Regions from separate parts of the Providencia stuartii genome, predicted to be linked through region 1. Evidence: predicted binding sites of a transcription regulator. Region 1 holds the regulator's gene; each other region holds the start of a gene.
What was found. The regulator Fur, encoded in region 1, represses iron uptake genes when iron is present. The targets are predictions, from matches to a motif close to ATAATAATGAGAACNACTATCAA.
Positions count from the first base shown of each region.

Region 2: the regulator Fur is predicted to act here: its motif matches at 1,638-1,660, upstream of P2E05_RS04100 (TonB-dependent receptor domain-containing protein).
Region 3: the regulator Fur is predicted to act here: its motif matches at 1,423-1,445, upstream of P2E05_RS04590 (TonB-dependent hemoglobin/transferrin/lactoferrin family receptor).
Region 4: the regulator Fur is predicted to act here: its motif matches at 1,669-1,691, upstream of P2E05_RS11140 (siderophore-interacting protein).

Region 1 is NZ_CP119546.1:3,139,956-3,143,160, reverse strand. Features, by position in the region: gene P2E05_RS13985 (beta-N-acetylhexosaminidase) at 1-652, shown strand, start outside; gene fur (ferric iron uptake transcriptional regulator) at 1,202-1,651, opposite strand; gene fldA (flavodoxin FldA) at 1,820-2,347, opposite strand; gene ybfE (LexA regulated protein) at 2,493-2,786, opposite strand; gene P2E05_RS13965 (type I secretion system permease/ATPase) at 2,957-3,205, opposite strand, start outside.
Region 2 is NZ_CP119546.1:954,391-957,595, forward strand. Features, by position in the region: gene P2E05_RS04100 (TonB-dependent receptor domain-containing protein) at 1-1,603, opposite strand, end outside; gene hpaC (4-hydroxyphenylacetate 3-monooxygenase, reductase component) at 2,004-2,522, opposite strand; gene hpaB (4-hydroxyphenylacetate 3-monooxygenase, oxygenase component) at 2,542-3,205, opposite strand, start outside.
Region 3 is NZ_CP119546.1:1,075,130-1,078,334, reverse strand. Features, by position in the region: gene pepD (beta-Ala-His dipeptidase) at 1-240, shown strand, start outside; gene dinB (DNA polymerase IV) at 286-1,341, opposite strand; gene P2E05_RS04590 (TonB-dependent hemoglobin/transferrin/lactoferrin family receptor) at 1,514-3,205, shown strand, end outside.
Region 4 is NZ_CP119546.1:2,553,470-2,556,674, forward strand. Features, by position in the region: gene P2E05_RS11125 (cytochrome ubiquinol oxidase subunit I) at 1-435, shown strand, start outside; gene cydB (cytochrome d ubiquinol oxidase subunit II) at 425-1,435, shown strand; gene P2E05_RS11135 (DUF2474 domain-containing protein) at 1,392-1,571, shown strand; gene P2E05_RS11140 (siderophore-interacting protein) at 1,733-2,572, shown strand; gene P2E05_RS11145 (hypothetical protein) at 2,727-2,903, shown strand; gene zinT (metal-binding protein ZinT) at 3,085-3,205, shown strand, end outside.

The DNA.
Region 1 (3,205 bases):
GCCTTATGAAGTCAATCCAAATGAAAGTGGCTATTACTGGGCGACCCGAGCGAGTGACGAACAAAAAATCTTTTCTTTTGCGCCTGATAATTTACCACAAAATGCGGAAACTTCCGTTGATAGGGATGGTAACTCATTTAGTGCGAAAAGTGATAAGCCATGGCCAGGTGTCTATGGTCTTTCTGGACAACTATGGAGCGAAGCTGTAAGGACGGATGATAAGGCGGAATACATGCTATTTCCTCGCATCCTGCCTTTAGCTGAAAGGGCATGGCATAAAGCGCAATGGGAAAATCAGTACCAAATAGGTCGTGAATATATCGGCGGTAAAACCAATTATGTTTCACAGCAAAAACTGGCAGATGATTGGAGCCGTTTTGCGAGTCTCGTTGGTATGAAAGAGTTACCCCGTCTAGATAGAGCAGGGGTGGCTTATCGTATCCCTGTGCCTGGTGCGAAAATTGAAAATGGCCTTTTACTCGCCAATATCAGTTATCCAGGTTTAGTGATTGAATATGCTTTAGCAGATAGCGACCATTGGCAAACGTATTCAGCACAAAAGCCTCCAAAGGTTAAGGGTAATGTAAAAGTACGAGCCAAAAACCCAGCTGGAACAAGAACAAGTCGTGTAGAAACGGTGGTGCAAAAATAACGAGAGACTATGAGGGTGGTGCCAGAGCGTACCACCTTTTTAAATGCTAGGTTTAACCGCCTATTACAGTACTCGTGTATGTTTAATAGATGATGATTGCCAAGAAATTAACGCTTTCAGCTTCAATAGACACCGCTTTTTTCTATATCCAGACGACATGTATTTTGAGGAGACTCAGTAATCTCGTCATTGGCACTTAGGTGCTTTATCTTTTCTAATACACCTTTCCCTGACAATCGCAGCATCAGGTTCATCGTAAACTGTTAGCTATTTATAGTTAGCTGAGTTTATAGATACAATATAATGATGCGACTGTTTGATTAACGTCTGTTTTGTCATGAGATCGATGATTGGAAAATAGAAGGATGGGAGAGATGATGACTCAGGATGTTTTTCTTGATAAATAAGGCAAGCTGACGCAAGACATGCGTCAGTATTTAGCGATAAACAAAAGAAAACCCCATGTGATTCATGAGGTTTATCAGTATATATAAGGAGCTAAATACGTTCCTTTTTATGAATTATGTTAATGGTTTTTCAACCATTAAATTACTCTTTTGCTTCGTGAGCATCCGCATTTTCGCGGCAATCGCCATCAGCACAGTGACCATATAGGTACAAGCTGTGGTTAGAGAGTTTAATACCATGGCGTGCAGCAATATTGGTCTGACGTTCTTCAATGGATTTATCAGAGAATTCGATAACTTTACCACAATCTAAACAAATCAGATGATCGTGGTGGTGCTGTTGAGTCAGTTCAAAAACGGATTTACCGCCTTCAAAGTTATGACGTGTGACAATGCCAGCATCATCAAATTGGTTCAATACGCGGTATACCGTAGCCAGACCGATCTCTTCGCCCATATCAATGAGTTTTTTATAGAGATCTTCCGCACTGACGTGATGGCACTCAGGCTCCTGAAGTACTTCCAATATCTTTAATCTTGGAAGAGTGACTTTGAGTCCAGCATTCTTCAATGCTTTGTTGTTGTCTGTCATGCGGGTTTGTCCTGTATCTTAAATCATAAATTTAACAATAATGAGACATTTTTAACATAAGCTCAGTTGTCATCGAAACTGATTTACAATTATAGGCATGGAAATAAAAAATAGAAACCATGCTCTGTCTCATTATTATAATAGTTTCATTTTATTTCTATCGTCAGCTTAGCCCAAAATTTCGGCTAGAGACATCTCTTCTGAAATTTGTTGTACCCATGCATCAACGCGTTCTTCAGTCAGCTCAGGCTGGCGGTCTTCATCAATAGCAAGGCCGATAAAGTGATTATCATCTGCCATACCTTTAGACACTTCAAAATGGTAGCCATCTGTAGGCCAATGACCGACAATGACAGCGCCACGTGGTTCAATAATATCGCGAATGGTCCCCATTGCATCACAGAAGTATTCTGCGTAGTCTTCTTGGTCACCACAGCCAAATAGCGCGACAAGTTTGCCATCAAAATCAATTTCTTCGAGGGTTGGGAAAAAGTCATCCCAATCACATTGAGCTTCGCCGTAATACCAAGTTGGGATACCGAGAAGTAGAATATCGAATGCTTCAATATCTTCTTTGCTGCATTTAGCAATATCATGAACTTCCGCGTTCTCACTGCCTAATCTCTTTTGGATCATCTTGGCAATATTTTCTGTATTACCAGTGTCACTACCGAAGAAAATGCCTATGACTGCCATAAAGTGAATAACCTCTTGTTTTTCCAATCTGGTTTGTTCAAGCCAGATAGGGCTAAATTTGAACTAAAATAACGAGAATTTTGGCCCTATTTTGGCGAAAAAGCGTGAATAAATCTGTCGAATTTGTGTGATTTAGAAGAGGAAATCATTCACCAGAAGGCTCGTAGACCAGTGCTAGTTGTGACATCAACATTTCTTCTATTAGCTCACTACGGCTCATGTTTTTTTCATCAGCCAATTGATTCAATATGGCCACTGCATCTTCATTGAGTTTTAATTCGACGCGGCGTAGTCCTTTGACCTTATCACGCTTAAGTTGGTTTCGTTTGTTAATTCTTAATTGTTCATCCCGCGATAGCGGACTTGTTTTAGGTCGCCCAGGCCTGCGTTCCTCAGCGAACAAATCAAGGGTAGTGCGATCAGTTTGTTCTTTTGCCATATTTTTTTAATGCTAAAGGGCGTGTACCAATAATCCAGCGCGCAATGATACCCTAGCTGACTCCCTTGTACCATAGCGTATATGGAGCGAAAGTTATTGATAGTAAAAAAAAGAATGATTTGCTTGAAAAAGCACCAATCTAGATTCTATTGGTGCTAATTAAGCACAATTTACTGGGTCTGCTGCCGCCACAGATGGGCATAAACGCCATTTTTCTGTAGTAAATTTGGGTGGGTATCGATTTCGGCAATTTCGCCATTGCGAATAACACAAATCCTATCGGCATACTGAATCGTGTTTAAGCGATGTGCGATACTGATGACTGTCCTTCCTTTAGTAATAAGTGGCATATTCTTCATGATTGCGGCCTCTGAGTCATAATCTAACGCCGATGTGGCTTCATCAAGGATCAGAATATC
Region 2 (3,205 bases), 2.2 Mb from region 1:
ATTCCCCATTCTTTTTCAGGCGGGCAAACGTATATTCTTGAGTACGTGATTTTGCCGCGTAAGCGGTACTATTTCTATCTCGCACATTATATTCGGTATAGCGACCACCAACTTGAAGTGTTAGCCAGTTTACGGGTTTATATTCCAACGAACTGGAAAGACTGTACTCTTTGCGAACGCCGCTACGTAAGAAACGGTTTTTCTGCAAGTTTTCTTTTAAAATAGGGGAGTTAGGTCCTGTATCTTCATGTTGAAAAGAACCGCCAAGGGTTAAATTAAATTCACCAAAACGGCTTTCAAACGTAGAGCGATTGGTTAAGTTAACGCCATAGCGATCAGCTCGAATATCCGATAATAAGCCTTGTTTGTACTCTTCATTTTGTGGATCAGGTAGCTGTTCTGTTGATAAATCAAACACAGGAACATTACCGATGTTAGCATTGTACATACGGCTCACTGAGCGTGTATACCAAAACTCCGATGTGAGGTTGAGCCAGTCATTATCAGGGTTAAAATTGTGTTTTGCCGATAAAGCATCAATGGTTATTTTACTAGGAACAAACTGTGTTGATTCACCTTTGCTGTTCGGGGCCATAATCATTGAAGGCATAATTTCCCCCCAACTTGCGTCATAACGGCGATAAATCAGCTCCAGTTTTTGATTTTCAGTTAGCTCTCCCATCCCTTTGAGCAGCCAAGACTCACTTCGGCTATGTGTATCAAGTACCTCTTTACCAGCAGGAAACGCTTCGATCACTGCGGCTGTCGTCATTCCTGTGCCGCCGGTTGTCGAATAATGTGCTTTTTCGTAGCGATCAGCACCATGCTTACCAGCAAAGTAGTTACCCTGTTTACGATAAGCGTAAGCTGCAAGGAGTTGGTAGCGATCTTGGTCAGTTGCCATCGCTACACTGCCGAATCGACTGTTCATATTCGGCCATTGATTTGCATCGTCGCTATCTTTGATTTTTGTATAAAACCCTGAGCGTTCTGAAACGGTATTATTTGCCATCCCACCTCTTAAACGAACACCAAACGTTTCGCCTTTAGGGATCACGTCAGCGGGTTGTAATGTGGTTACACGCACTGCTCCACCAATAGCGCCAGCCCCATCAGTGGCAAGCGTAGGGCCTTTGTCGATGCTAACTTGACTAATCAAATCGGGGTCTAAATAACTCCGCTGCTGTACACCCGCATAGCCTCGATAAACATCGATTGATTGTTGTGTTCCATCAACAATAATAGGCACGCGGCTTTGACCTTGTAGACCCCGAATATTAACATCAAGGGCGCCACCGTTACGAATATCACCTAGATGCACCCCACTGACGCCACGTAAGAAATCAGCGGAGGAATTCCCTCGAAATCTTTCAACTGTTTTTCCATCGATATAAGAGGAAGAGCCGAGCTGTAAATAAGGGAACTCGGCATCCAACTCTTTTTGTGATTTTGCTGAAACTTTTAGTGGGCCTAATTGCGTTATGTCTTGAGTTGAGACTTGGGTTTCAGCGTAAGCAACCATCATTCCGCTTGCCATAAACGGACTAACACCAATAATTAATTTAAGAAGCCGAGAAACAGGCCTCATGGAATGTTTATTCATGACGATTATTATTTAAAGTTAATTGGTAATACGATTGTAAATAATAATTATTATCATTCAATTAATTAACTAATCATTAACATTAAAAGGCGAGTTTGTACTAACATATTGATTATAAAAAATTATAAACATAGGTAATTTACATTTAGGCAGGCGATATAATTACATAATTTTTGTTGGGATATTAAAAATATAGCTAGGCACAATGAATAATGGACGAATTGATTGCGAATTAGCGTGTATCCCCGACCGATAGAGGGGTGACAGCATTAATTCAGAGGTAAGGAACTCGCATAGGCATGGTTAAATGCGTAAGGGAGAGGGAGGAGGGGGAATGTGAATCATATAAAAAAGGCACCGTGCTATACGGTGCCTCGTTGATTCATTATTGTAATAAAGGTTATGCAGTGACTGCTAGTACTTGGTGCATAACAGGGTGGAATTTACGCTTGAAGTAAATTAACCCATGACCTTCTTCTCTTACAATAATCTGCTTTATCTCAACCAAGTAAACAGAATGCGTACCAATATCTTGCACTTGGGTAATTTCGCCTTCTAGATTCGCTAGAGCATCTTTCAAGAGTGGTTGCTGCAAAATACCTCTATCCCAGACACTCCAAGCAAAACGCTCTTCCATCGTCGAGCCTTTCATTCCAGCGAAGTGGCAAGCCATTTCTTCTTGTTCATGGTTAAGCACGTTGACACACAGGCGGCCATTTTCTTGAAAGACCGCATTCATAGCACTGTTGCGGTTAACGCATACCATCAAAGTGGGTGGCGTGTCCGTGACGGAACAGACTGCTGTTGCCGTAATACCGCAACAACCGGCAGTACCATCCGTGGTGACAATGTTAACGGCTGCACCAAGACTTGCCATCGCATCTCTGAAACGTAGGCGATGTTCATTTTCTAAAGACATATTGACCTCCTGCTGCCGATTACTTCAGCAGCGAATCTAACTGATTAATATCATTGTTGTTATGTAAATGTGGGCGTTTCCAGCCATGCTGATCGTAATCAGACAGACAGCGGTCAACCATATCGGTCATTGCCTTCATGTTACCTGAACCATATGCATGTCGTAGACATTGCAGACGAATTTCGTCTTGGCTACCTGCATAGTTAATTTCGTACAGTTCATGACGTCCACCGAACTCACTACCAATCGCATCCCACATGAGTTTTAAGATCTTGATACGTTCTACATGATCCATGCCGTTAGAGCCACGCACATATTTTGCCAGATACTTATCAATTTCTGGATTGTTCATGTCTTTCACGCTAGAAGGTAGATATATCAAACCACTCGTTACGTTACTTTCGATGATATTCTTAATTTTTGTATAGGCCATTGGTGCCATTACTCGATACGTTTGAATCGCTTGAGTATCTGGTAAATATGCACCGCCTTCCCACGCTTTTGCTTCTGAAGTCATTGCATCGGTCAGTGACCAGAATAAATTACGCCATGCAACCACTTCACCTAAGTCTGCTTGTACGCCTCGGAAATCGATAACGCCTGTACATTCAAGGCTTTTTTGTAATAAACCAGTGATAAAATCTAGTTTGACAGCTAAACGTACACAAGCTTGTAATGGGAAT
Region 3 (3,205 bases), 2.1 Mb from region 1:
ATGCATCTCGTGAGTGAAACTTATCAAAAACTGTTTGGTAAGGTGCCGAATGTTATGGTGATCCATGCAGGCCTTGAATGTGGTCTATTCAAAAAACCTTACCCTGACATGGATATGGTTTCTATTGGACCAACCATTCGTGGTGCGCACTCACCCGATGAGCGTGTCCATATCGCAAGTGTTGGTGAATACTGGAAACTATTGACTGCGGTTCTAAAAGCAATCCCAGTTAAAGGCTAATGAACGACGGCTAATCAAAGTATCCGCTCTACTGGGGCGGGTACTTTAAAGTTCTAACAATAATTGCCTTTCTAATTGTGGGCTTTGCAAAGTCACATGCAAACCAACCAGCCTAACCCCTCGATTTTCGCGACGATTTTCCCAAACCTGTTTAGCCAAAAGTACAAGGTCTTGCTTATCGAGTATTGGATAAATATGTTCCTGAGTTGTTTGCTGGAAATCATTAAATTTTATTTTTACGCCTTGGCGTGCAATACGCCGGTCAGGTTTTACTTTTGTCAGCCTGATTTCCAACTCTTCATATAACTTATCCAATAATGGCAAACACTCCTCCCAGTGATAAATATCCTTCACCAGAGTCCGTTCAACCCCCACAGATTTACGCAATCTATCAGGATTAACGGGCCGTTCATCAATACCATGGCAGCGTTCCCATAAGACCTGCCCAAACTTCCCCATTGCTTTAATTAAAGTGACAGCATCATAATGTTGCACATCCGCACACGTTTCCAATCCCATATCTGATAACTTTTGCGCCGTGACTTTGCCAACCCCCGGAATTTTTTTCAACGGTAATGACAACACAAACTCCGGTAAACGTTGAGGTGTGATGACAAACTGCCCATTGGGTTTATTTAAATCCGAAGCAATTTTGGCTAAAAATTTTATTGGTGCGATCCCTGCTGAAGCAGTCAGCTGTAGCTCATCAAAAATTTGCTGACGAATAGCCTCAGCAATCAGTGTTGCTGAGCCATGACAGTATTGGCTATCTGTCACATCTAAATAGGCTTCATCCCATGACAGGGGCTCAATTAAATCGGTATAACGAGAAAAAATTTTATGGATATGCAAAGACGTTTCTTTATAGAGAGCCATCCTACCCGGTAGAACTTTTAGATGGGGACATAACCTTAATGCAACCGCTGTTGACATGGCACTATGTACACCGTAGCGCCTTGCCTCATAGTTGGCTGTACTAATTACACCACGACGCTCAGCACTCCCCCCCACGGCAATAGGAACATTACGTAGACTAGGGTCGTCACGCATTTCTATTGCGGCATAAAAGCAGTCCATATCAATATGAATTATTTTACGCATTACAATCTCACCGAATAGATACTGTTTAAATATACAGTTTATTTATTAGGTGTGCAATTATTCCTCAAAAAAACCGTCAATATAAAAATAATTATCATTTTCATTACCGGAAAAACGTTCTCAAACGACTAATAGTAGATATTGATAAGAATGGTGAATTATCGAGAATATAATGAATAAAAATTCCACTCAGCAAGTAAAAATAGATAAACCAACACGTGCCTTTTTGTCTAGGCTCAATCGTCTCTCCTTTGCGAGTTTACTGATCGCTACCACAGCAGCCTCTGCGGACGGAGCAGAAACCGTTCTTGAGGCATCGCACAAACAAGAACAAGATCAACCCATTCAATTTCCAGCCCTATCTGTTGTTGGTCATTTAAATTCAAGTGTTGGCGCAGGCAGCTCAGTGCTTAAATTAAAAGATATCGAACGTACCCAAGCCAATAATCTGGCCGAGCTAGTCGATCAGTTACCGGGAGTCTCATCATCCGGTTCCCCTCGCCCTGGAGGGCAAACACTCAATATTTGGGGGATGGGAGATATGGAAGACGTTAAAGTCACTCTTGATGATGCGCCCAAGGGCTTTGAAAAATACCGCCAAGGTTCAGTGTTTATCGAACCTGAACTCATCAAACGTATCGATGTTGATAAAGGTCCACATAACATTATGGACGGCAATGGCGGCTTTGGTGGAACCGTCAAAATCACCACCAAAGATCCTGAAGACCTGTTACGGACAGGACAGCATTTCGGAGCGATGTTTAAATACAGCTATCACACCAACGACCGTCAAAATATTTATAGTTCAGCCTTATATGGCAAAACGCTTAATGGGATTGCCGATGGCTTATTGTATGTCAGCAAAAGAAAAGGGGATGATTTACGTCGTCCTGATGGGAGCCGATTCGGTTTTTCTCAATCAGATCAATTATCTTATTTAATTAAAAGCAATATTTACCTCAATGACCAGCACACTCTCAGTTTATCTGCAATGCGCTCAGAATCGGATAACTTAGTGCCTTGGGCTGCAAAACGAGATGAACTGAGCACACCAACACAAAGAGAGATCGACCAATATGGCTTTGATGGTGCGATCAAACGTAAATTGGTACAGCGAGATCAGCAAGATCAAAACTACAGCGTGAAGTGGAATTTTATCCCTGAAAATAGTGATTTGATCAATCTAACAGCCACATACGCATGGTCAAAAACCAAGCAGCATGACACTAGACCAGAAAATGCGTCTAAATTCTTAACGTCCAGCCTAGGTAATAAAAGCTGGGTTAACTATACAGATCAACTCTTTGATATTCATAATGAAAGTGTCTTCGATACGGGGAGGTTAGAACACCAAGTTACCATTGGTGCAAGATGGCATAAGAATGATCGTGGCATTTTGATGTTCGATGCAGGAAAAGCCAATAAGCCTGAATATAATTATGGTTATTTTCAACCGCAATTTATGCCTGCTGGAGTCCAAGAAACCACCAGCGCATATATCCAAGATGCAATAACTTGGAATAGGCTAACAATCACTCCGGGCGTACGCTACGATTATGTTACCAACAAGGGTAAAGGTAATTTAGCTGCAACCTATATGGAGCAAGACCCTCTCATCGGCCATGATTATCGTTCCGTCACTTATAGTGGTATCTCGCCTCATTTGGGGCTCCTTTGGAAAACAACACCTAACCTCACGCTTTTTGGTGATATTAGCCGTACATGGCGTGCACCTGTTATTGATGAACAGTATGAAGTGCAATTCGCTAATAGCAGTTTAACCGGCAGCAGCCGCAATCTAGGTAAAGAACGTATGCATGGAATTCGTTTGGGTGCAATCGTCGACTTCGACCAAGTCATACAA
Region 4 (3,205 bases), 590 kb from region 1:
GATAAGCAAGTTCCCGCGTTAAAAGATTATCCCCCCGAAGATAGACCGAATGTGTTTATGGTGTTCTGGTCATTTCGTGTCATGGTTGGGCTGGGTTTATTGATGATCGCCGCTGGCGTTTGGGGATTATGGTTGCGCTACCGTAAAAATCTTTATGAATCAAAAACCTTCTTACGTTTTATGTTTATCATGGCACCCTCTGGTTTGATCGCTATTTTAGCCGGTTGGTTTACCACAGAGATAGGACGTCAGCCTTGGGTCGTCTATGGATTACAAAGGACATCCGATGCCGTCAGTGCTCATGGCGAAATGCATATGAGTATCAGTCTATTAGCATTCTTTATTGTTTACGGTAGTGTTTTTGGTATTGGCTATATGTACATGATGAAATTAATTCGCAAAGGGATCCAGGAGGATACAACTCATGGGCATTGATTTACCACTTATTTGGTTTGTCATCATTGTATTCAGTATTTTGATGTACATTGTTATGGATGGTTTCGATTTAGGGATTGGTATCTTATACCCAGCCCTGAAAGATAGCCAAGATCGCGACTTGATGATGAACAGTGTCGCGCCTGTGTGGGATGGCAATGAAACATGGCTAGTATTAGGTGGTGCGGGTTTATTTGGTGCCTTCCCCCTCGCCTATGCCATTGTACTGGATGCGCTATCGATTCCTCTCACCTTTATGCTATTGGCCTTGATTTTCCGAGGGGTTGCTTTTGAGTTTCGTTTCCGAGCCGATGAATCACACCGCAAGCATTGGGATCATGCCTTTATCTGGGGTTCTATCTTTGCCACTTTTGTACAAGGTGTTGTTGTTGGTGCCTTTATTCAAGGTTTCCATGTCGAAAACCGTGTTTACATGGGAGGCTATTTTGATTGGTTCTCACCATTCCCATTATTCTGTGGTTTCGGCTTAGTTATTGCTTATGCCCTACTCGCTTGTGGCTGGCTGATTATGAAAACCGAAGGACACTTACGACAAACAATGTACCGTTTATTACGCCCATTAACGTTATTAATGCTTGCCGTGATCGCGGTCATTAGTGCATGGACGCCTGTCCTTAATGAGGCTATTTATCAGCGCTGGTTTAGCCTTCCAAACCTATTCTTCTTCCTACCAGTACCGTTATTAGTCCTTGGTTGTGTCTATATCATGTTAATCAGTGCCAAACGCAAACGGTCAGACAGCGTGCCTTTTTTAGCGGCCTTAACATTGATTTTCCTTGGCTTTACTGGTTTAGGCATCAGTATCTGGCCAAACCTGATCCCACCTGCGATTAGCTTCCGTGATGCCGCAGGACCAATGGAAAGTTTAGGCTTCATGCTGGTTGGCGCACTGTTTATTATCCCTATTATTTTGGTTTACACCTATTGGAGTTACTATGTCTTCAGAGGAAAAATTACCCCAGACCAAGGCTACCACTAATCACACTGTTTCATCGCCATGGTGGAAAAAAATAGGTTGGATGGCAATAATTTGGTTTGGGAGTGTCCTAGCGTTATTTGCCTTCTCATCCCTATTTAGGCTGTTAATGACCGCCGCGGGAATGAAAGTGAAATAAATTTCGTTGTTTGGAATGCCGTATTGTGTCAAATACGGCATTTTTTTACTCTAAAAATGTTTGGTTTTCGGTGATTTATATTCAAGAAAAGCATGATATGATAATGATAACAATTCCCAAATAATAATTTTATCATTATCATTAATAAAAGGAGACCGCCTGTGGCAAATGACAAACCAGTCGAAAAAAATATTTACCGCCCGGCGCCACCACAGCTGATTCAGGTCAAATCTGTTACCGATATTAGCCCTTCAATTCGTAGTATCACTTTCACTGGCGAACGGCTTGGTGACTATCCAACCCAATGTGAAGGTGGCCATATTAAAATTTTCCTTGCCCCCGATTTAAAAAGCCAGCCTGCATTACCTATCCTCAGTGAACATGGCCGTAGTTGGCCTACCGATAAGCCGCGTCCGTTTGTTCGTACCTACACGGTGCGTGCGATCCGTCCGGAAGTGAAAGAAATAGATATTGAGTTCGCCATGCATGACGGTAATGAAGGTCCTGCTTACTTGTTCGCTCGTGATGCTGTAGAAGGTAACTGGATGGGAATAACCAACCCAGGTGGCCCAGACCCATTATTACCGCATAGCCAGCATTATTTTATGGCTGGAGACTCTAGCTCCTTGCCCGCCATTGCAGCCTTACTGGAAAAAATGCATGCAAAAGCAACCGGTAAAGTGGTTTTACGTTTAGACCACCCAGACGATATGCGTGAATTAATCAAACCAGCAGGGATTGAGGTGATATGGGTTTGTGGCGGCATCAACAAAACTGAAGAATTAATCAATACCTTCAAATCTTGGGATATTCCCTCTGAAGATGCTTCATTTTGGATCGCTGGCGAAGACCAAATAATTCGCGATTTGCGCCGTTTTGTACGTCGTGATAAAGGCTTTGGTCGTGAAAGCATTTATGCTATTCCTTATTGGCGTTATGGCTATGATGAGGAAGGTTATCATCAAGAAAGACATCACGTCATGGATAACCCTGACGATTAAGAAGTAACAATAGCGAATAACATGAAAGTGATGGTTATTACCATCACTTTTTCTATAGCGCAATGCGTGTCAATATGTGCTTTATTCTGTCACTCACTTTTCAATAATTATCATGTGATCTATTGTATTTGCTTAACTTTAAGAAGGAGTTCTTATGCGTATAGGATTATTAACCGCTTTGATAGTCGTCCTTTCAGGATGCTCAACCCCCTCCCCTGATGATAAAAAAGAGGTTCAAGTAAAGAGCGACCCATATGAAGATAGCGTGCTAAATACGATCAAAAAAAATCAGGACATTTATAAAAAACAACAAGAAAGCAAACCTAGATAATCAATGACTCATTTATCAATTATCAAAGGAAAAGATTTATTGCACTCTTTTCCTTTTATTTCAAATGATTAGACATATTCCCATAAATTCTATTTATTCAAATTTAAAAATAAATTTTTGCACCTAACTAATGTTATGTTATAACATAATGGAATTCATTTATGACTATGGGAACATTTCAATGATTAACAAACCCTTTATTGCTATTGCTCTGAGTTTCAGCTCACTATTGATGAGTGTTAATGCTCTAGCCCACAGCCATGCACATCCTCAGTCAGAAAAAGCCAAACAAGCCAGCAAAG